3 regions of the Paenibacillus sp. J22R232 genome follow, and region 3 is predicted to be linked to each of the others. Evidence: predicted binding sites of a transcription regulator. Region 3 holds the regulator's gene; each other region holds the start of a gene.
The links. The regulator LexA, encoded in region 3, represses DNA repair genes until DNA is damaged. The targets are predictions, from matches to a motif close to CGAACATATGTTCG.
Positions count from the first base shown of each region.

Region 1: a site for LexA is predicted at 1,893-1,906, ahead of recA (recombinase RecA). Genes of this name have one in related genera too.
Region 2: a site for LexA is predicted at 3,496-3,509, ahead of AC0YN3_RS01405 (YolD-like family protein). Genes of this name have one in related genera too.

Region 1 covers NZ_JBWDNK010000001.1:617,196-625,280, forward strand. The annotation lists gene pgsA (CDP-diacylglycerol--glycerol-3-phosphate 3-phosphatidyltransferase) at 1-380, shown strand, start outside; gene AC0YN3_RS03010 (competence/damage-inducible protein A) at 473-1,723, shown strand; gene recA (recombinase RecA) at 1,976-3,028, shown strand; gene AC0YN3_RS03020 (regulatory protein RecX) at 3,109-3,813, shown strand; gene rny (ribonuclease Y) at 3,995-5,536, shown strand; gene AC0YN3_RS03030 (TIGR00282 family metallophosphoesterase) at 5,627-6,421, shown strand; gene AC0YN3_RS03035 (stage V sporulation protein S) at 6,559-6,819, shown strand; gene AC0YN3_RS03040 (dipeptidase) at 7,029-7,970, shown strand.
Region 2 covers NZ_JBWDNK010000001.1:311,887-318,059, forward strand. The annotation lists gene AC0YN3_RS01395 (nucleotide pyrophosphohydrolase) at 679-1,017, shown strand; gene AC0YN3_RS01400 (DNA/RNA helicase domain-containing protein) at 1,021-2,784, shown strand; gene AC0YN3_RS01405 (YolD-like family protein) at 3,551-3,889, shown strand; gene AC0YN3_RS01410 (hypothetical protein) at 3,879-4,067, shown strand; gene AC0YN3_RS01415 (hypothetical protein) at 4,111-4,305, shown strand; gene AC0YN3_RS01420 (hypothetical protein) at 4,385-4,549, opposite strand; gene AC0YN3_RS01425 (DUF6173 family protein) at 4,644-5,018, shown strand; gene AC0YN3_RS01430 (hypothetical protein) at 5,526-5,723, shown strand.
Region 3 covers NZ_JBWDNK010000001.1:1,097,166-1,105,250, reverse strand. The annotation lists gene glnA (type I glutamate--ammonia ligase) at 1-339, shown strand, start outside; gene AC0YN3_RS05105 (hypothetical protein) at 594-1,211, shown strand; gene AC0YN3_RS05100 (hypothetical protein) at 1,323-1,595, opposite strand; gene AC0YN3_RS05095 (VOC family protein) at 2,255-2,707, shown strand; gene lexA (transcriptional repressor LexA) at 2,944-3,564, opposite strand; gene yneA (cell division suppressor protein YneA) at 3,722-4,090, shown strand; gene AC0YN3_RS05080 (ABC transporter ATP-binding protein) at 4,250-4,969, shown strand; gene AC0YN3_RS05075 (ABC transporter permease) at 4,959-6,311, shown strand; gene AC0YN3_RS05070 (efflux RND transporter periplasmic adaptor subunit) at 6,336-7,418, shown strand; gene AC0YN3_RS05065 (DUF896 domain-containing protein) at 7,501-7,692, shown strand; gene AC0YN3_RS05060 (aldo/keto reductase) at 7,738-8,085, shown strand, end outside.

The sequences.
Region 1 (8,085 bases), 480 kb from region 3:
ACAAAATCGTAACCAACCTAGGGAAGCTGCTCGACCCGCTGGCAGACAAGCTGCTCGTTGCCGCGGTCCTCATTTCGCTCGTTGAGATGGATAAGCTGAACGCGCTTATTGCGATCGTTATCATTAGCCGCGAATTCGCCGTGACAGGCCTTCGCCAAATTGCGCTCCTAGAAGGCTCAGTGATGGCAGCCAGCACATGGGGCAAGTGGAAGACCGCGATTCAAATCACGATGATTATCGCGTTGTTGATTAACAACTTCCCGTTTAATTTTATTGATTTTCCGTTTGATGTCATTGCCAGCTGGGTCGCTGCGGCCATTACCGTGTACTCAGGCATCGACTATTTTTTGAAGAACAAGCATTTGATTCCGGTAGAATAATGTTAAAGCATCTTTCCGTATGACGGGGAGATGCTTTTGCTTATATCGCATAAAGCCAGCCTATAATTTGGACGTGGAGGAGATATCGAATAATGAAAGCAGAAATTATAGCGGTCGGGACGGAGCTGCTGCTCGGCCAAATCGTAAATACGAATGCGCAGTTCCTGTCTCAAAAATTAGCGGGGCTCGGCGTCGATGTTTATTTCCAAACGGTAGTTGGCGACAATGCCGGGCGGTTGAAGGAAGCGATTGAAATTGGCCGCAGCCGTGCTGACCTGCTTGTATTTACAGGCGGACTGGGTCCGACGCAGGATGACCTTACAAAAGATGTGCTGGCGGAATACCTGAGTCGCAGCCTCCTCATCCATGAGCCCTCTATGGCTCAAATTGAGCAAATGTTCAGCTCCCGAGGCATTCATATGGTGGAGAGCAATCGAAGGCAGGCATTGATGATCGAAGGCGGAGAGCCGCTTGAGAATACGACTGGCCTAGCCGTCGGCAACGGGTTATCCGTTGACGGAACGTTATACTTGCTGCTGCCTGGGCCTCCCCGCGAGATGAAACCGATGATGGACGGCGCAGGCGAAGCATGGCTGCGCGCACAACTCGGGGCAGCGGATCCTCTCTATTCGCGCATCCTGAAGTTCGCGGGAATTGGTGAATCGAACTTGGAAGCGAAGCTGATTCCATTGATTGACGGGCAGAGCGATCCAACCATCGCTCCCTATGCGAAGGAAGGCGAGGTATCGATCCGCGTCTCCACCAAAGCGGGATCAGCTATCGACGCTGATCAGAAAATAGACGAAACGGTTGCCAAAATCAAAGCCTTGGTAGGCGAATTTCTATATGCGCAAGAGGACATCCCCCTGGAGGAAGAGGTTATACACCTTCTAAGAGCCTCAAGACGCAAGCTAGCGAGCGCGGAAAGCATAAGCGGGGGATTGCTGGCTGAGCTCATTACGAACGTTCCTGGGAGCAGTGGAGAGTATGTAGGCGGTGTTGTCACTTATACGAATATAATGAAGCATCACTTATTAAGCATTCCCCTTACGCAGCTTGAAGGCGAAGGAGCGCCCGGCGCGATAAGCGATTCGACGGCTGCGATCATGGCAGAGCGCGTCCGGGAGCTCTCCGATGCGGATTTCGGGGTCTCGTTGACAGGCGTAGCCGGTCCGGCTGAATCCGAGGGCAAGCCTGTCGGGCTGGTGTATGTGGGGATTTCGCAGCGCGGGAGGGCTACTGAGGTGTTTACGCTAAATCTCAGCGGCGGCAGAGGCATGATTAGGCTGCGTGCAGTGAAATCGGCATTGTACCGGTTATGGCTCGCTCTTAACAGAGAATAAACGATCATATTCATTTGCATCTGCTAGTGCTTCCGGTTCGCTGGCATAAATAATGTTTGTCAATTGCCGGACAGCCCGTTATAATAAAAGACAGTTACCGGAAGAACCGTGGCGAAGAATACTTTGCTGCGGTTTTTTTATGTCCATAACTAGGGCTGAAGCAAAAAGGCGAATGTATGTTCGAAAAAATGCTTGTCATCCCGAAAGAAAAAAGGTATCATAACATTATAAATAAAGAAGGATGTGAGTTTCTTGTCGGATCGTCGCGCTGCACTAGAAATGGCTTTGCGTCAAATTGAGAAACAATTTGGTAAAGGCTCCATCATGAAATTAGGAGAATCTACACACATGCAAGTTGAAACCGTGCCTAGCGGTTCACTTGCTCTTGATATCGCTTTAGGAATAGGCGGCTTGCCGCGTGGACGTGTTATTGAAATATACGGACCGGAATCATCAGGTAAGACGACAGTTGCGCTTCATGCGATTGCAGAGGTTCAACGCATAGGCGGACAAGCTGCATTTATCGATGCGGAGCATGCGCTAGACCCGCTTTATGCAAGCAAGCTTGGTGTGAATATTGATGAGCTGCTGCTATCACAGCCGGATACGGGTGAGCAAGCACTAGAAATCGCAGAAGCGCTTGTTCGCAGCGGTGCGGTTGATATCGTGGTTATCGACTCCGTTGCCGCACTCGTGCCGAAAGCAGAGATTGAAGGCGACATGGGTGATTCTCACGTCGGTCTACAAGCCCGCTTGATGTCACAAGCATTGCGTAAACTATCGGGTGCAATCAGCAAATCGAAGACGATTGCAATTTTTATCAACCAGCTTCGCGAGAAGGTGGGCGTCATGTTTGGTAACCCTGAGACAACACCAGGCGGACGGGCATTGAAGTTCTATTCCAGCGTACGTCTGGACGTACGCCGTATTGAGACCTTGAAGCAAGGCAACGATATGGTTGGTAACCGCACCCGTATTAAGGTTGTTAAGAACAAAGTGGCACCACCGTTCAAACAGGCCGAAATCGATATTATGTACGGAGAGGGAATTTCGAGAGAAGGTACCCTTGTTGATTTAGGCGTTGAAATGGATATTGTACAGAAGAGCGGCGCATGGTTCTCTTATAATGGGGAGCGTCTTGGCCAAGGCCGAGAGAATGCGAAGCAGTATTTGAAAGACCATAAAGACATTGCCGAAGTGATCGAGAAGCAGATTCGGGAAGCGAGCAACCTGTCGGCTGCAGCGACTCAAGCTAACTTCAAAGCCGAGGAAGAAGACGACGAAGAGTTCGAAGATCTGGAATAGATCGGCACTGAAACTATACGTACCAATGCTTCGCCGCCCTGATAGGGGCGGCGAAGCTGTGTTTAGAGAGGATGTAAATCGTGGCTCCAAGCACTGTCGAGAATGAAGAAGAATGGATGATTTTGTCTGTTCGCCTTGATAAAAAAGAACGGAAATTATATCATCTCTTTGCTGAGTCCGACGAACCGTTGCTATCTGTCCATGAGGATATATTGATACGATTCCGTTTGGCGAAAGGTCAATTGTTAACGGAAATCCAAATCGAAGAAATAAGAACGGAAGATGAGCGTTACCGTGCTTATATACTGGCAATCGGCTATTTAGGCGCTAGACCGCGAACGAGAAAGCAGATCGAGCAATATTTGAGCCGGAAGCTATTTGAGAATGACAATATTCAATATGCGCTAGACCGTTTAGAAAGGGAGCATATTGTGGATGATGAACAGTATGCACGCCAATTCGCTGCAGGGCGATTGAAGAACGGCTTGAAGGGTCGACGCTTCATTAAACAAGAGCTGCAGCAGAGGGGCGTGTCGAAAGAAGCCGCTGCGGAAGCCATTGATGCATTGGACGAGGAAATCGAGCTTGCGTCCGCGAAGAAGGCTGCGGAGAAGAAATGGCGATCGCTAAAAGGAGAGACTTTCGAGAAAAAGCGCAAGCTTATGGGCTATTTAATGCGCAGGGGCTTTCCGGGAGATATCGTCAAGAAGGCAATAAAATGGATAGATCTAAACGGGGATGAAGACGCATTCGAGGAAGTTGATGGGCTTTTGCTTGACAATTGATTTTACGAAAAGATAAAATGAGGTTGTATTCCTTCAATATTGAATCAATTTTCCTTCCAAAAGTTGATTCAATACGATTATTTTCGTCAAATTAGTAATTGTTGAAACGGTTTGAAGCCGGTTGAAAACCTAATATCATCCCAAGCAGTGCCTTGGTGTATGCAACAAGGAGGTGAACAAGATGTCTGAGATCATTTGGATCTTGATCTGTCTCTTTGTTGGCGCAATTTTCTTTGGGATTGGTTATTTTATTCGAAAATCGATTGCAGAGGCCAAAATTTCGAGCGCTGAGCAAGCTGCTATTGTTATCGTAGAAAATGCGAAGAAAGAAGCGGAAGCTCAGAAGAAAGAAACCGTGCTAGAGGCAAAAGATGAAGTCCACAAACTTCGTTCCGAAGCCGAGAGAGACATTCGTGAACGTCGCAACGAAGCTCAACGTCAGGAAAGACGTTTACTCCAAAAAGAGGAGTCGCTGGATAAAAAGTTAGAAGCGCTAGAACGCAAAGAAGAAACTGTAGCCAACAAAGAAAAACGGATCGAAGAAACGCAAGAGCAGATCGATTCCATTTATAAGCAGCAGCTAAGCGAATTGGAACGGATATCGAGTCTGACAACGGAAGACGCGAAATCGATTATTTTATCTAATGTTGAGCAGGAAGTACGACATGAGACAGCACAAATGATCAAAGAGATCGAGCAGCAAGCGAAAGAAGAAGCTGATAAGAAAGCCCGTGATATTATATCACTTGCTATTCAGCGCTGTGCGGCGGATCATGTGGCTGAAACGACGGTATCCGTCGTAACTTTGCCTAATGAAGAAATGAAAGGCCGCATTATTGGGCGTGAAGGCCGTAATATCCGTGCTTTGGAAACATTGACTGGTATCGATCTAATCATCGACGATACACCGGAAGCGGTCATTTTATCAGGTTTCGACCCGATAAGACGCGAAATTGCCCGCACTTCTTTGGAAAAGCTTGTGGCTGACGGTCGTATCCACCCTGCCCGCATTGAAGAAATGGTTGAAAAATCTCGTAAAGAGGTGGACGAGCGAATCCGTGAATACGGTGAGCAGGCTACCTTCGAGGTTGGTGTTCACAGCTTGCATCCGGATTTAATCAAGATTTTGGGACGATTGAAGTATCGGACAAGTTACGGTCAGAACGTGCTAAAGCACTCTATGGAGGTTGCTTACTTAACTGGGTTGATGGCAGCAGAGCTAGGCCAAGACGTTACGCTCGCGAAGCGTGCAGGCTTGCTGCATGATATCGGTAAAGCTTTGGATCACGAAGTAGAAGGTTCACATGTTGAGATCGGCGTGGAGCTTGCCAAGAAATACAAGGAGCATCCTGTCGTTATTAACAGTATTGCTTCTCACCACGGAGATACGGAAGCAACTTCCGTTATCGCGATGCTGGTAGGTGCAGCTGACGCATTGTCCGCTGCGCGCCCTGGAGCTCGCCGTGAAACGCTTGAAACGTATATCAAACGACTGGAGAAGCTAGAGGATATTTCCGAATCGTTTGAAGGCGTGGAGAAATCGTACGCGATTCAAGCTGGCCGCGAAGTGCGCGTCATGGTGCAGCCAGAAAAAATCGACGATACCGAAGCATTCCGCCTTGCACGTGATATTACGAAAAAAATCGAGAGCGAGCTTGATTATCCGGGACATATTAAAGTTACGGTCATTCGAGAAACTCGCGCGGTTGAATATGCGAAGTAAGCAACAACAAAATATCGGCTTTTCAGAAAAGTGGCTGCTTGTTAGCCACTTTTCTGTTTGCAGGCGTACAAAAAAGGAAGTGTACTTATTATGAACGTATTATTTATCGGCGATATCGTAGGCAATGTTGGCAGAAGTGCTCTGAAACGGGTACTTCCGGCTCTCAAAAGTAAATATAACCCGCATATTATCATCGCCAACGGCGAGAATGCAGCTGCTGGACGCGGAATAACGGCAGCTATAGCGAAGGAATTTTTCGAATGGGGCGTCCATGGCATCACAATGGGCAACCATACGTGGGATAATAAAGATATTTTTGAATGGATTGACGATGAGCCCCGAATTGTGCGACCGGCCAACTATGCAGAAGGCGCTCCCGGTCAAGGCATGGCATTCATCAAGGCTGGCGGGAAACAGCTGGCTATTATTAATTTGCAAGGCAGAACCTTTTTGCCTCCGATTGATTGTCCATTCCGCAAGGCCAATGAGTTAATCGAGGCGGCCAAGGAGAAAACAAATAACATTCTCGTCGATTTCCATGCTGAAGCGACTTCGGAGAAAATTGCGATGGGCTGGCACTTGGACGGCAGAGCTTCAATCGTGCTTGGGACGCATACGCATGTACAGACAAATGACGATACGATACTGCCTGCAGGTACGGCCTATATCACGGACGTGGGCATGGTCGGACCGAAGGAAGGCGTGCTGGGGATGGAGCGGAACGCAGTGCTGCATAAGTTCATTACGCAGCTGCCCGTTCGCTTTGTAGTAGATGAAGGAAAGTGGCATTTGCACGCCATTTCCGTGCAGATTGACGACGCGACGGGCGAAGCGCGAAAAATCGAAAAAATAAGGCTGACGGAAGACGAATGGCTGCTCATGTAATGATTCTAATCTTTGAAAAGTTCCGACAATTCAGAACAGTTTGTGAATAGACGGAATAAAAGCAGGAATTTTTTAATCTCCCTCGAATACTATTTAAAAGTGGAATCCATCCAACAGTCCAAGGGGAGGTTCTTTTTATGGATGTATTAAAAGTTTCAGCAAAATCAAATCCTAATTCCGTTGCAGGCGCGCTAGCTGGCGTTCTTCGTGAACGTGGTGGTGCGGAGCTGCAAGCCATTGGAGCTGGTGCGTTGAACCAAGCAATCAAAGCGGTTGCGATTGCGAGAGGTTTTGTCGCTCCCAGCGGGGTGGATCTGATTTGTATTCCGGCTTTTACTGACATTGTTATTGACGGGGAGGACCGAACAGCAATCAAATTGATTGTTGAACCTCGGTAGCAAATCCAAGCGGCGTTAAGTTGCAAGCCAATTGGATCAAATGAAACGATTCGCCTGTTTACGACGTAGACAGGTTTTTTTGATGTATAGGAACGGATAAGAGTTTGCCCATCCCATCTTTATACGTTTCGCTGAAACGTTGGCGTCTATAGAAAGGACGCCGTCAGTCGGTTTACCTTACTGTGAGCATAACGAATGGTGGTGCGTCTATGAAAGTGGTAGATTTTCATTGCGATGTGCTCTGCAAGCTGTTGCTAGATGAGCATTTAACGTTTCAAGACAGCAAGCCGGGCAGCTTGGATGTGACATACGAGCGCTTGAAGGCGGCAGGGACGGTTTTGCAGACCTTTGCGATCTATATTCCCGAATCGTTAAATGGACGTTTAGAGCCCATTCTGGAGAGTCTGGATCGCTTTTATCAACAGGTGCTTGCCTGTAAGGACATGATGTTAGTTCGGTCCGCTCAGGACTTGGAATTATGCTTGAAAACAGGGAAAATAGGGGCATTGCTATCGCTTGAAGGCGTTGATGGTCTTCAAGGCCAAATATCTATGCTCCGTATCCTGCAGCAACTGGGCATTCGCGCCGCTGGTTTGACCTGGAATCATGCGAATTGGGCCGCTGACGGGGCAATGGAGCCTCGCGGCGGAGGCTTAACGGCTGCGGGAAGACGGTTTGTTGAGGAGTGCAGCAAGCTGGACATCATGGTGGACGTATCTCATTTGTCAGAGCGAGCGTTTTGGGATGTTGCCGAGCTTTCGCAGAAACCGTTTCTCGCATCCCATTCAAACGCAAGAGCGATTTGCGATCATCCTCGAAATTTACACGATAGGCAGATTGCGGAGATCATTAATAGGGACGGAATGCTCGGCATAACGTTCGTGCCATGGTTTGTATCCGGTGCGGAAACCGTCGTAATCGATGACTTGCTTCGGCATATCGAACATATATGCGAGCTTGGCGGTGAGGAACATATAATGCTAGGGTCGGATTTCGACGGCATTGATCGATATATTAGCGGACTCACGCACCCTGGGGAGCTGAGCTCGTTTACGGATGCTTTGCTGAAACGCTTTACTTCTCAGCAAACGGAGCAGTTCATGTCCGGAAATGCGATACGATTTCTAAGAAGCAATCTACCTGTTTCCTAAATATGGTTCATTCTGTTTGCGGTATCGTATTGATCGCAAACAACTATATTTCAATTAAGCGTTTACACCTTGATTTTTGATGGCCAGCGCTTTAAAATTGTTGTGACTGTCATGC
Region 2 (6,173 bases), 790 kb from region 3:
TACGAATATCGTTGACAATATAACGAAAATCGTATATAATAAGAATATAAGGAAGGAGGTGAGAACAAGATGGCCAAAAAGAAAAAGAAACAGCAAGTTGATAATCGAGCAGTAATCATCACGCTAGTGAGTGCAATCATTAGCTTGATAAACTCGACAATCGCCCTCATCATCACGCTCCACCACTAAGTTGAGTCCCGAAAGCCTTGGCTCCGAAAGGAGCCTTGGTCTAGGGGATGGTGAAATATAAGGGTGCTGTTTCTTTCTCTAAAAAAATTATAGCACAAAGGGGATGGAAATATGAAATCGTCCAAAATATTGACAGCTGCCGTTATTATCAGCATCGCATCTTTGGTCATTAGTCTCGTAGCCCTTACAATTACGTTGTTTAAATAATCGCCTGATGAGCGCTGCTGCGCCTTGGGCCTGTCGCGGAACAGGTCGAAACCATATCGTTGTTTTTAACGGTATGGTCGCGAAACTCCGACAAGGAATAATTATAGAAGTTGAAGAATTAAAAAGAAACAGTTCGACATTAAGTTAACGGGCATAATAGTTGATGAAGAAAGGTTCGCGATATAAAATAAATATGAAAGTATTGCAGGATAATAAACCTATACCTGGTTCAATAATTAAGAGACAAGGAAACATTTCTGGAAGGAATGATTGTAAATTAATATGAGTAAATCAATGCAGCGGATTAACCAATTTAGAGACGAGCGCAACTGGCGGCAATTTCATAATGAAAAAGATCTAGCTATTTCCATCTCTTTAGAAGCAAGTGAATTATTAGAGCTTTTTCAATGGAAAACATCCGAAGAATCCAAGGGAAATCCTGAGCGACTCAAAGAAGAACTCGCAGATGTGTTAATCTACTCTTATATGATGGCTGATAATCTAGGATTTGATATTGATGAAATCATCGCTGAAAAACTAATTAAAAATGCCCGAAAATATCCAATTACCGAAAGCTTTGGTCAAAAAAATAAATATACCGAATTGGATAAGGTGGATTAATTAATGACTAAGTACAACAGTATAACACTGAAAATCAACAATAAAGTATTGGAAGGTTTTGAAAAACTTCGTCTACCTGAACAAAAAGTTCTTACAGACGGCAATGTCGTTTATATCTACAAAAGTTCAAAGACGAAAAAGATTTATATTGGACAAACGAAACAATTTCTTGTGAGGAATAAGCAACACTATAATGGTAAAGTTCAAACGTTTAATATAGCAGATTTTGACCAAGTAATTATTCTTATTTCATCTTATTTTAACGGCTCAGCCTTAGATGATGTCGAAAGCCAGTTGATAACCTATTTTATGGCTGACAATCCAAAAGCAAAAAAACAGCTGGTTCAATATGATATTGAAGAGATTATTAATCGAACCAATGGCAACAGCGTCAGTGACTACCGAGAACGAGAAAAGGTTGCTTCAGAAGTCATTTTGCCTTTTTGGGAAAATGAACTATACCCTAATGGATGGGTAAGCACACCAACATTAGATGAGTTGCGTAACGGAGAACTGGTCAAATATAGCCCAATTAAAGAATTAACAATTCAGCAAATGGACTTTCTTAAAGAGGTTCACTCTAATCCAGATAAGAGCTTTGTGATTAATGGCGATGCAGGGACTGGCAAAACCGTATTGCTGACTCATTTGGTCGCTATGCTATTGAAAGAAAAACCTAATCAGCGTATAGCAGTCGTTTTGCAACCAAATTGGATTAAAACGGCAAAGGATATCTTTAGAGTATATGGAATGAATAATAGTAACCTGGCACTTGCTAGCTCGACACAGTTGATTAATTCCGATGAAAATTATGATGTTGTAATTGTTGATGAATCTCACAAACTTTCTAGAAAATTTCCTAAACAAATGGATACTTTCAATAAAGTGTATAAGGGCAGATTTGCCCAAGATGATAATCACTTAGAGGCTTTGAAAAAAATAGGTACTCAAATCGTATTAATGTATGACGTATTGCAAGCTATTCGCCCTGCCAATATGACACGTGGGCAATTCAATGAAGCAACCAAAAACTTTGAAAAGCGATACCTAACAACGCAATTTAGAATCCAAGCTCCAGTAGGAAAGAATTATTCGTCAGAAGACTACGTAAATGGTATAAAATATCTTTTGTATAAGGATACAGGTCTATTAAAACAGACGAATTTTAACTCAGAATTTGACAGAGCTGTGTTCCAAGATAGTGATATTGATGCTTATTTTGGATATTTTGAAACAGAACCTTTACATAATTTGATTGATTGGGTAGAAGAAGATAGAAATTTCAATCCTGAACATATAAATCGCGTGATAGGTGGTTTAGTCGAACCTTGGAAGCAAGCTGATGGCAAAGACCCGTTGATTACTCATTGGCACGAAGGCAATATCAAACGAAGATGGAATTCCACTCAAGTAAATTGGGTTAATTCAGAAGATGCCGATGCTGAGGATCAGATTGGCTCTGTCTTTGCAGTTCAGGGAATCGATTTGAATAGAGTAGGCGTTTTAGTCGGAAATGATCTTCAAGTCGACGCACAGGGCAGGTTATTCGGCAATCCAGACAATTTCCATAATGTAAACGGGAAGTTCTCCAAAGACGATGAAAACCTAGAAAATGCACAAGAGTTTACCTTATTTGTATTGAATATTTACTATATTCTGATGACTAGAGGAGTTGACGGAATTCGGCTAGGATTCTGGAAGAATGATGCATTCAAAAAGTATTTGAAAGAGATATTGGAGATCAATAAAGAGACGATCGCTGTTTAAGCTAGCTTGAATGTTAGTTGATGATCGAAAATAAAATTAAAGTTCTAACTAATGAATGTGTATCATCGGCATAGATACTTTATTAATCGGTTTAAAATTTCAATCATTTGTTAATCTTGGTTCATAAATGGTAATTTAAAGTAAAAGGCTCCAAATCTTGTCATGTGAATGCCACCAATATATGAAAGCACTAAACGATAACAGTGTAGTTGATGCAAAGTTATCTGGAGGTGATCCATATCTAACGGCAGGCGCTCAATTTTACGACGAGAACGAATGTTTGGTCTATCAGCTTGTAAGTGGACACCAAAAACCGATATGTCTCAGAATCGATTCTAGAGCGTCTGACAGGTTGTTTCGAAAGAGCCTTTTTTAATTTTCATGAGAGTCTATTCTTTTATGCCGAATCTTCCAGCGTGGATTCAGCGACGACTCAGCCGGCTTCGCAGGTTCGGTTGGCTACCGAATACAATGATGAGGGGGAAGACCTTCATCCTCGTAACACAGCCTGCGGGCATAACTAGCCTTATTCCAAGGGAGCCTAACGGCTCTCTTTTTCGTTACGCCGATCCTGCAATTCGGTATGGTTCTGACATTTCCAGCCGCATTGTTTGCTTTTACTCACTCCTTGCCACTGACTACAGGTGTAAGGTTCGGCTCGTAGTGGCTGTGACATGCCGAAGTAAATGTCATTTCTTTACCCTTGAATATCGAACAAATGTTCGCATATAATAAGAACATCAATCAATGAGGGACGGTGTTCTATATGACGACAGGATCAAGAAAAAAACTTGAAGGCAATGGGATGTGGGAAAGCAGCAGGATGATGCTACCTGAACATAAGGTACGGATAAATCAACTTGCTGAAGAAGAGAAGAAGCGCCAGCGCATCGAACTTGATGAGCAAGAGTGGGCAATCATCTCGCAGCTCGTTGAAGCATCGCTAAAGCATCGGCAACTTATCAAGCTTCTTATGTTTCATGAAACTGAGGAATTAGAAGTCTCTGGTGTGGTTGATCGCGTGGACCAGCTCCAAAATCGCTTTATGGTTGATGGTGAATGGTTCATGATTCGCGACATTGAGGGCGCCAGCCTTGAGCATTGATCGTCAAAAACTGGTCGAGCATCTTGAAGGCAAGGCAGAGGAGCTGCGGCTCAAGATCGAAAGCTTTGACGAAGCAAAAGGAATTGATAGCGGCATGGTCTTAATGTGGCTTGCGAAGAAGATCGTTCTGACTCATTTGTTGAACGATTTGTATAACGGTGAATTTGATAAAGGATAATTATCAACTATGTCGAATTGCTCTTTGAAAAGGGAGGCGGTTCGTGTTGAATATTGATGATTATTTGGAACTGGTCGTTGTATTGGAGCTCGATACAATGGCGAAGCATGAAGGCTTTCTGGAAGGCGTGGGAGCCGATCATGTAAAGATTTCGAACGGTACAGAGGTTTGGGTTATTCCGAAGAATGAAATCGTTAAGGTCACACCAATTCAACCCAAACGTTTTATTGGCAAATAATTCGTAAGAGCCGCTTAGCGAACCTTAATTCGCCAGCGGCTCTCATGTGTCAAGCTGAATCCATGTTTGTTTAAACATGCTAGCCTATTTTGAAATTCTTTGAGTTTTCGATCAGTTGATCGAACATAGCGGGGAAAGCATGATTCCACATCATGTACATAATCGCTGCTGTTAATGCTAAGACAGCTGCTGCGGTAAATAAACGCCTCATAAAACGATTCTGTATAAAATTCACTGTATCCATTTTATCCCTCCTTTGTACCTAGTACTTTCGACACCAAAAGAGGGATTTCCTTCCTAATCGAGAATTATGAATTATAAAGGGGGTGGAAAAAAGTATGAGTTTTAATTTTCCGGATATCAGAAAGAATGTTGATGCAATAGGTGCTATGAATATGCAAATAAAGTTTAAAGATGATGCTGATACAATTGCGGAACATCTGATTCAAGCAGCTAATGATTACAATAGGAACCTTGATGACCAACATGAAGTAGGTGTTATGCTCGCTTCATTTGGTCAAACAATTACTGTTAACATTACAGGAATTGGATACCAAGGCGAAAAACTTATTAAATTTAAAGGTCACTTGGCGGATAGTGGTTCACCAGTTGAACTTTTGCAGCATGTAAGCCAAATCAACTTTTTACTTGTATCTTTGCCTAAACAAGAACCCGAACAGCCGAAAAAAACAATTGGATTTATTCAAGAATGATTTTTAAAAAAACTAATCGTAGTACTTTATTTTAAAGTCGCTCAAAGAGCGGCTTTTATTTTGGTCAAAATTGAATTAAACAAGAGAGTAGAATTGGGAACGTATGTTAGGAGCAATTTGTGGTTTATTTTCTTAAAAGAAAGTTTGACTACAAAATATGGCAACGATATAATGACCTTGTTCTTACTCCAAAGTGACAAAGTACGTATGCTTTAAATATAAATGCGCGTCCTACGCGCTTCCATGCCTTTAGTGAGGAGCGCAGCGACCTCATGCTTTTATACCTGCTCTATCTTATATCATTAACAAGAGCCGCCCTTATATGGTGCGGCTTTTTTTGTTGCCTAGAAAGTAGGTTTATGCTGATGAAGATGCAACGTTTATCCATGTTCTCTATATTCCTCACAATGTTCTTATACATCGATGTGGTGCCGATCAGAGACGTCCCAAGCAATTACGTGCTGGCTGATAGGACTGAGCCAAAGCGCAAGGAAGATGTAGCTGCACATGGCTAAGTGGGCCTCGCCAATGCAGGATAAGAAGCCAACGTCTAGTAGGCCAGAGATCCAGACGATCAGCGTCACGTTTAAGTGCGGACATGAGGGCGAGCGAAGAGAAATCGTTTATCCTCATGTGGGCATTTCGCATACGCTTAGCTGGATCAATAATAACGTGAAGTGTGGAGACTGCTATAGGAAAATGTAACAGTTTGGGGACAAGCAACAAAATTAAATCAGAGGTTAAAAGCGTTTTGGAGGTTTGTTAAAAAGGAGGGTTTTTAACGTTTAATTATTTTATTTAGCATTTATGATGAAGATGAGGTAGCAACAATATGCCATCCTCATCCCTCTGATTAATGGCTACATTAGCCTACGAACCAGACGATGATGATTGTTACGAAACCAATCTTTACAGTTACACTGTACATGCCTTTTTTCGCCTCCTTCATGCTGAGACGTGGTTAATGTATATGAAAATTGATTCAATTTGATTCAAAAAATAAAAAAATGGGTCCCTCTGGACTTTGAAACAACTGCGGGTACGCGTGAGCCCGATTTTCAACTAGTTTTAAATCCTGAAAGCTCCTTCCGCTTCCGAATCAAGCGGCCTGATATTGATAGGCTTCGATAATCGGCTTCATTAAAGTTGATAGAT
Region 3 (8,085 bases):
GAGGTTCGCAACCCGGATCCGGCAGCTAACCCATACCTTGCACTTGCTGTTATGTTAAAAGCAGGTCTAGACGGCATTCAGAACAAATTGCCATTGCCAGCTCCTACAGATCGCAATATCTACATCATGACAGAGGAAGAACGTCAGGATGCGGGCATTCCGAGCTTGCCGCTTGATCTAAAGGAAGCTTTGGATGAAATGCTGCGCAGCGATATTATCTGTGAAGCGCTAGGCGATCACGCGCTTGCACATTTCTATGAGCTTAAAGAAATCGAATGGGATATGTACCGCACCCAAGTTCACCAATGGGAACGCGATCAGTATTTGACCCTATATTAATAGCAAGGAACCTTAACGCTTATGCGTTAAGGTTTTTTTATTTTTTATAATTAAAAGGTCATGCTGAAATCATTTCTAATTATCATTAGTAAAGCGCCATTATATTAAGCGTAGAGACTAAGATAAATAGAATACACGCTATAGTACCATACAGAGTTAGTACTATTCGCATGTCTCCAAGCTTGTTATATTCTAGTTAACTACTTACGGGTAAATGAAGAATATATCAGCATTTAAAGCAGGAGATGAGCAGCATGGATGAATCAATTGTGCACAATGATCGATCAAATAGCGTATATGTTTTGTTGTCCAACACTGGTACTTTGTTTACGAGGGTAATAAAAAGCTTCACAAGAGCCCCTTATAATCATGCTTCGCTCGTTATGGACGAAAAGCTTGAAGGGGTATATAGCTTCGGCAGGAAACAAGCTACGAATCCTTTAAACGGAGGTTTCGTTAAAGAGGATGTTTATCAGGGAACATTTAGGCATTTTCCCGAAACACAGTGCAAGCTTCTCCGTATTGCAGTGACGGATCAACAAAAAGCGAGTCTAGAGAAGATTATTTGCGAATTCGAGAAAAACAAGGATATCTACCGCTATAATCTGATTGGCTTGATTGGCGTTTTAATTGAAACGGATTTACATCCTTCACATTCTTATTTCTGTTCGCAATTCGTAGCGGAATCCTTGCGCAGCAGCGGTATTCAGCTATGGAACCGTCCTTCGACACTAGTAACTCCAAACGACTTTCTTGTACATGAAAAAGCAATGACCATTTACGAAGGGTATTTGTATGACTATCCGCTTCTTGAACGTAATAGGTTGGGCAAAATTGAAAAACGTTTTTATCCTGAAGTGCTTTTTGGTTAAAGCGCTGTTTAAAAACAGACCTTATATAACAACAAAGACGCAGCAAAAGGAGAACATCCGTGAGACCGGAACGTTCACCTTTTGCTGCGTCATTCTTTAATACAAAGAAAATTACTTTATGCAGATCGGTTGACGGTGCCCGCCATGAAATCCTCCGCCATGGAAGCCTCCGGGAGGGCCTCCGTGAAAGCCGCCAGGCCCTCCGCCATGAAAGCCGCCTCCAGGGAATCCTCCGTGCCACCATGGCCCTCCGAAGCCGCCTTGTGGGAATGGCAAGGGGAGAGGGAGCACTTCAGGGTAAGGATACGGATAAGGATAGGGGTAAGGGTATGGATAAGAAGGCGGATATGGGTAAAAAGGGGGTTGAAGAGGTCCTAATGCCATGACTGATTCCTCCAATATATTGCTTTACGTTCAGCCTATGCTTCAAAGCCTATCCACGAAACTTGCCCATCTTAATTTATCCTTCTGCTTGTAATGGGAATGAACCATAAAGCACGGATTTTATTTTTCAATCATTCAATTGTTGATAAGGATAAAAAAGACCCTAGGGAAGGGTCTTTTTGTATTTATAAATTGAAAATGAAATTGAACATCTGATTAATAACCGCCGAAGCTCATGCAGCTGCAAGCAATAATCACCAATAAAATAAAGAGAACCAAAATGGTACCTATATTCGTAAATGCTCCACCAACGTAACCGGACATTTTTCAATGCACCTCCTTACGTTTTGAATACAACATATCTTATGCAGGGTAAAAGCGCAGTGATTGGATATTTGCCCTATTTCAGATTTACAAAGGTATTGCTTAAAACGTTCATATAGGAATGAAGGTCATTATTTTCAAGGCTGCATGAAACGTTATCGTTGTTATTTGATTTATACGAACTAATGTTCTATAATTATGGCGATATTACTGATCGGGGTGATTTACCCTTGAATTGAGATAAATCTAAATCGTTTGGAAGTAATTGGTAGTTTTGATAGAATAAATATGAAGATGATTAGGAAAATAATATGTACAGATAAGGAGATTAAACTATGGCAAAAAACAATTTACTAAGAATGGACAATGTTGGCATCGTTGTAGAATCCCTTGATGATTCCATCTCTTTTTTCGAGGAAATTGGCTTAAAGCTAGAAGGGCGAGCTACCGTCGAGGGTGAATGGGCTGGTCGCGTAACCGGGCTAGGTTCACAGAGTGTAGAGATTGCTATGATGGTTACCCCAGATGGCCACAGCCGACTTGAACTTTCGCGATTTCTCACTCCTCCTACAATATCAGATCACCGAACTGCTCCTGTAAATGCCCTCGGCTATCTACGTGTCATGTTCACCGTTGAAAACATTGACGAAATGGTATCCAGACTCACTAAGTATGGTGCTCAGCTCGTTGGCGAAGTGGTTCAGTACGAGAATTCGTATCGACTCTGCTACATTCGAGGAAATGAAGGACATCTTATCGGTTTGGCGGAACAGCTCGGTAATAAATAAGAGACGTTTAAAAGAACACTTAACTGAAATATACATTACTAAAGTGAAATATCGAAACAGTATAGCATTGTGTAAGTATCTCAAAGAAGTCGGATGCATCATATAAACACCGCATTCACGCTCCGGGTCTGGTCGACGCTCGCTTCCGGAAATAAGGTGCCATATTCAAAAAAAAGGCTGGATCAAAATGCGATAGCATTCGATCCAGCCTTTTCTTTATGTAAAACGAACATGTATTAATGGATGTCGCGGAAAAGTCCAATCACTTTGCCCAGTATCGTTACGTTCTGAAGTAAAATCGGCTGCATCGTAGAGTTCTCTGGCTGCAAGCGGATATGATTCTTTTCTTTATAGAACGTTTTGACTGTTGCTTCATCATCTTCAGTCATGGCAACTACAATCTCACCATTATTTGCCGTCTGCTGTTGACGGACGATAACATAGTCGCCGTCGTGAATGCCTGCTTCAATCATGCTCTCGCCCATTACATTGAGGATAAAGACACTGCTGTCCCCAACGAAATGGGATGGAAGCGGGAAATACTCTTCAATATTCTCAGTTGCGGTAATTGGGACGCCAGCGGTTACTTTACCGACAATTGGCACTTTCGCTACGGATAACGGAATAATGCCGTCGACGCCATCTTGATCGAGAATCTCGATTGCGCGAGGTTTGGTTGGGTCACGACGAATTAAACCTTTCTTCTCTAGGCGGTCTAGATGGCCATGCACAGTTGAACTCGACAGCAATCCAACAGCTTCGCCGATTTCTCGAACGGAGGGTGGATAGCCTTTCTCCCGAACTTCATTCTTAATAAATTCTAAAATCGAATGTTGTCGGTTAGAAATCTTCGACACAGTAATCACTCCATTAGTAGGTTTGCAAAAAATTATAACACAGAACCGGAGTTCGTACAAACATAAGTTCTCAAGTACAGAGGTTCGCATTTTTTGTTGACACCAAACGTTTGTTCGTGTAATCTGAAAACAGAACAAACGTTTGGGGTGCTGAGAAATGATAATGAATCCGAGTTTTTATAAATCAATCCATGAGCAACATGAGAATAAGTCCGTGCCGAATAGAATCGGCCGTTTTGTGAAACGTCATTCAATAAAGGCTATCGTATGTTTTGCTTTTTTCATTCTCCTATTTACTAGTTTTCTAATGATGGGTACGGATGCATCAGGTAAAGTTCCCGCAACAGCCTCGAACGCGGAACAGGTCGTTACTGTTCATTCAGGCGATACTTTATGGGCGATCGCTAAACGCTTCTCTGATTCGAAACACGATATTAGATATATTATATATAGAATAAAAGATCGTAATGAATTGAATACTTCTGAAATTAATCCTGGACAAACACTTATCATTCCGTCTATCTGATCATTTTTTCGTATTATCTATGTATACTTTTTAACACCATTGCTTTCTAGATCAAGCAGATCTTAATGACCTGTTTGGTTTAGGAAGTTTTTTTTGTTAGGTGCAGGGTTTCTTTTACAATTTGTCGTCTATTAATCGGGACTGAAGGGAGAGACGACATTGTTACGTGTAGAGCAATTATCACATTCGTTTACGAACGGGATAGAAACAACAGCTGTTTTGCATCAAATTAGCTTTCAGGTTCAAAAGGGAGAAATGATCGCTTTATTAGGAAGCTCTGGATCAGGGAAATCTACGCTGCTCAATTTAATGGCTGGGCTAATGAAGCCGACTGAAGGCGAGATATTTATTGCTGGTCAAAACATCATAAAGATGAATGAGAATCAACTAGCGGAATTCAGACGCAGTCATATCGGTTTTATATTTCAAGCCTATGAGCTCATTGCGAATCTTACGGTGCGGGAGAATGTCGAGCTTCCACTCGTATTTCAATCCGTGCATCCTGCGGTGAGGAAGAAAAAGGCACTTGCCTTATTGGAACAGGTTGGCATACCAGAAAAAGCAGAAATGTTTACGTCGCAACTCTCAGGGGGTCAACAACAGCGTGTGAGTATTGCAAGATCGCTAATTACGGAGCCCTCCGTCATATTTGCAGATGAACCAACGGGAAATTTGGATACAAAAACAGAGGAAGAAATTATTATGATTCTGCAACAGCTGAACAAATCGATGGATACGACATTTATTGTGGTTACACATGAGCAAGAGGTAGCGGCGCGGACAGAGAAAATCGTAACGCTTAGGGATGGATATTTGGTAACGGAGCAGGATCAAATACGGAAGCCTACGCTCGCAGGAGGACGATTCCATGAGAATTAGCGATGTAACAAGGCTATCATGGGATCAGGTGAAACGCAGAAAGGTAGTCACTGCGTTGTGCGCAGCCGGCATTTCAATCGGATGCGCAGCCATTATCGTCGCGATGAGCATCGGCGAATCGGCTCAACTATACATAGAGAATCAAATGAATAGTTATTTGAATATGGATGAAATTACGGTTACAGCAAATAGCGGACCACAGACAGGAGTTGTTGCTTCAGAAGTCGCCACTGATTCCATCATGCAAGGGAAATTGACGGAACAGAAGCTGATCATCATGAAACAGATGCAGCATGTAGCTGCTGCTTCACCTTATCAGCAGCTCAATTATTTGGAAATGTTCACTTTGGACGGAATGAGCTCACAATACCAAACCGAAGTGATCGGAACGGATTTGGAAATGCTAACAGCCTTCGGAAACGAATTCATGCAAGGCGGACCATCGAATATGGAGGATGCCATTGTTCTGAACTACGGGGCTACATTAGGCTTGATCGAGGAAGAAACGAAGCAGAAGCTTCAAGAGCAGTTAAATGCAGATCCTTACAATGAAGCAGTTATTCAACAATATGAGAATACAGGCAAGATTCCGAGCGTCATGTATCAGAAGCAAATTCAGTTTCGCTACGAAACACCTGCCGGGCCAGTTTTCAGCAGACCGCTTAGGGTAATTGGTGTATTAAAAAAGCCTAGCGGTTCCAGCGACGCGCAACTGATGTATAACAAGAAGGCATATGTCTCACTTCAAACGGCAGCGCTGCTTAAAAAAGAGTTGAAGCTAACAGAGAATGACCAAGAAACCTATCAATCCATCATTGTTAAGGTCGATAATCAATCCAAGCTTGAGAAGGTCGAGAAGCAGATTCAGAAATTGTCAGTAACGACACAAACGAATTTGTTCCAGAAGGAAAGACTGGCGAATGAATTCAAGATCATAAAGGCAGCTGCTTTAGGTATCGGCGTTTTCATCCTAATAATTGCTTCAATTTCAATTGTTGTAGCCATGACAATGTCGACCTATCAGAGAAGAAGACAAATTGGCATCATGAAGGTACTGGGGGCTAACTTGAGTCAAATTAGAAATATGTTTATTGTCGAAGCCGCTTTGTTGGGATTGCTCGGCGGGCTGCTCGGCGTATTGTTTTCATATTGGATCGTCTGGGGTATTAATGGGCTTATTCATCATATATCCGATGAACAGGATGGCGTCATCATCTTTATCCCGCTAATAACGGTCCCGATCGGAATGGCGTTCGCTCTGGCTACGGGAATTTTATCTGGCATATATCCGGCAATTAGCGCGTCAAGGACAGATGCGCTGACTGCGATTAAACGAGATTAACTATGAGTTCGAAGGAGTATTGTGATGAAGAGCAAAATGAAATGGATCATTCTCGGAATTGTAATCTTAGCTATAAGTTTTGGGTTGTTTCGTTTGGGAAACCCTTCCCAGCCAGTCATTCTTGAAACCGATTCAGAACCGATCGTGTTTAAAGCAACCAAGGGAACCATATCAAAAACCGTCGAAGTAAAAGGAAAATCTCTATATGAGCAAGAGACCTTCGTTTACGCACCTTACAGCTCAGAAGTGTCCGAGTGGAATGTAGAAGATGGGCAGCAGGTCAAAGCTGGGGACGTTTTGTTTAAATTAAATCAATCGACGGTACAAGACGAAATTGAGCAAATGGAAGCTGAAATGAACAAAGCCAGGCTGGAAGCACAGCTTAATGAATATCTCATTCAATCGGACGAAGATATCAAGCCGCTGGAAGCATCGGAATTAGAACGGAAAAAGTCTTTAGTAGAAAGAGAAGTATCCAAGCTAAACAAAGAGCTTCGTGAAGTTACGATTGGAATTCAAGAGAAAGAACTTCGAAGCAAAAAAGAAATGCTTAGCAGCTCGACATACCGTTCGCCCGCAAACGGGATTTTCTTGTTCGATAATCCAAGCAAAAAACCGCATACGGTTGGCCAAAATGAATATGTTGGCAAGATCGTTGACTTGAATAAGCTGCAGTTCATTGCACTTGTAGGGGAACAGGATATTTTTCGCATCAAGGAAGGCATGTCGGTAAACGTCAGAGTGAATGCGAAGAATGACTTATTAATTGAAGGGAAGGTTCAGAGCGTTTCCAAATTCGCTAAGACGGGCACAGACCAGAATAATTTGATCCAAGCTGCTCAATTCGAAGTTGTAATCGGACTGGAGGCTAATGAATATTTGATTGCAGGCCTGAGCTTGAATGGTGCAATTGAGACAGAAAAACAAGAGAACGCGACAGTCGTGCCATCCATCGCCATTGCTCGCGAGAAGGATAAGTATTTCGTTATGTATGATTCCGGGAATGGCGAATATGAGCGGAAAGAGGTCAAGATTGGATTGGAAACCCCGGAGCAGACTGAAGTCCTGGAAGGCTTAAAGCCTGGCGATCAAGTTGTCCTTCCTTAAAGCCTCGCCTTGACAACTAAGCGTACAAAATGTCAAAGTATAGAGTAGAGGTTTTTCCATCATGAGAGGAGTAGAGCAAGCAATGGAGTTTTCAAAAATTATTGAACGGATTAACGAGCTAGCTCGTAAAAATAAATCGGAAGGTTTATCCGATGCCGAAATTACTGAAAGAGACGAGCTGCGCAAGCAGTATTTAACGAACTTCAAGAACAATTTCCGTCAACAGCTGGAAACGATTGAGATTGTCGACGACAAAGACGATATCAAGCATTAAGCGTATTAGCGAGTTATCATTTAAACCCCATGGGAGGTCACTTAGATGAATTATAAGCTACTAGGAAAAAGCGGACTTGCTGTCTCTGAGCTATGCTTGGGAACGATGACGTTCGGTAACACAACAAACGAAGCGGATGCAATCGATATGATTGATCGATTCGTTGACCGTGGCGGAAACTTTCTTGACACGGCTAACGTATACGTTAGCGGCCGTTCGGAAGAAATCGTTGGCAAAGCCATTAAACAAAGACGTTCCGATATTGTTCTAGCAACTAAGGTTCGGATGACGACCTCCAGCAATATTAATGGAGTGGGGCTCTCCCGCAAACATATTTTGGATGGCGTCGAGGCAAGCTTGAAGCGTCTTCAAACCGATTACATTGACTTATAT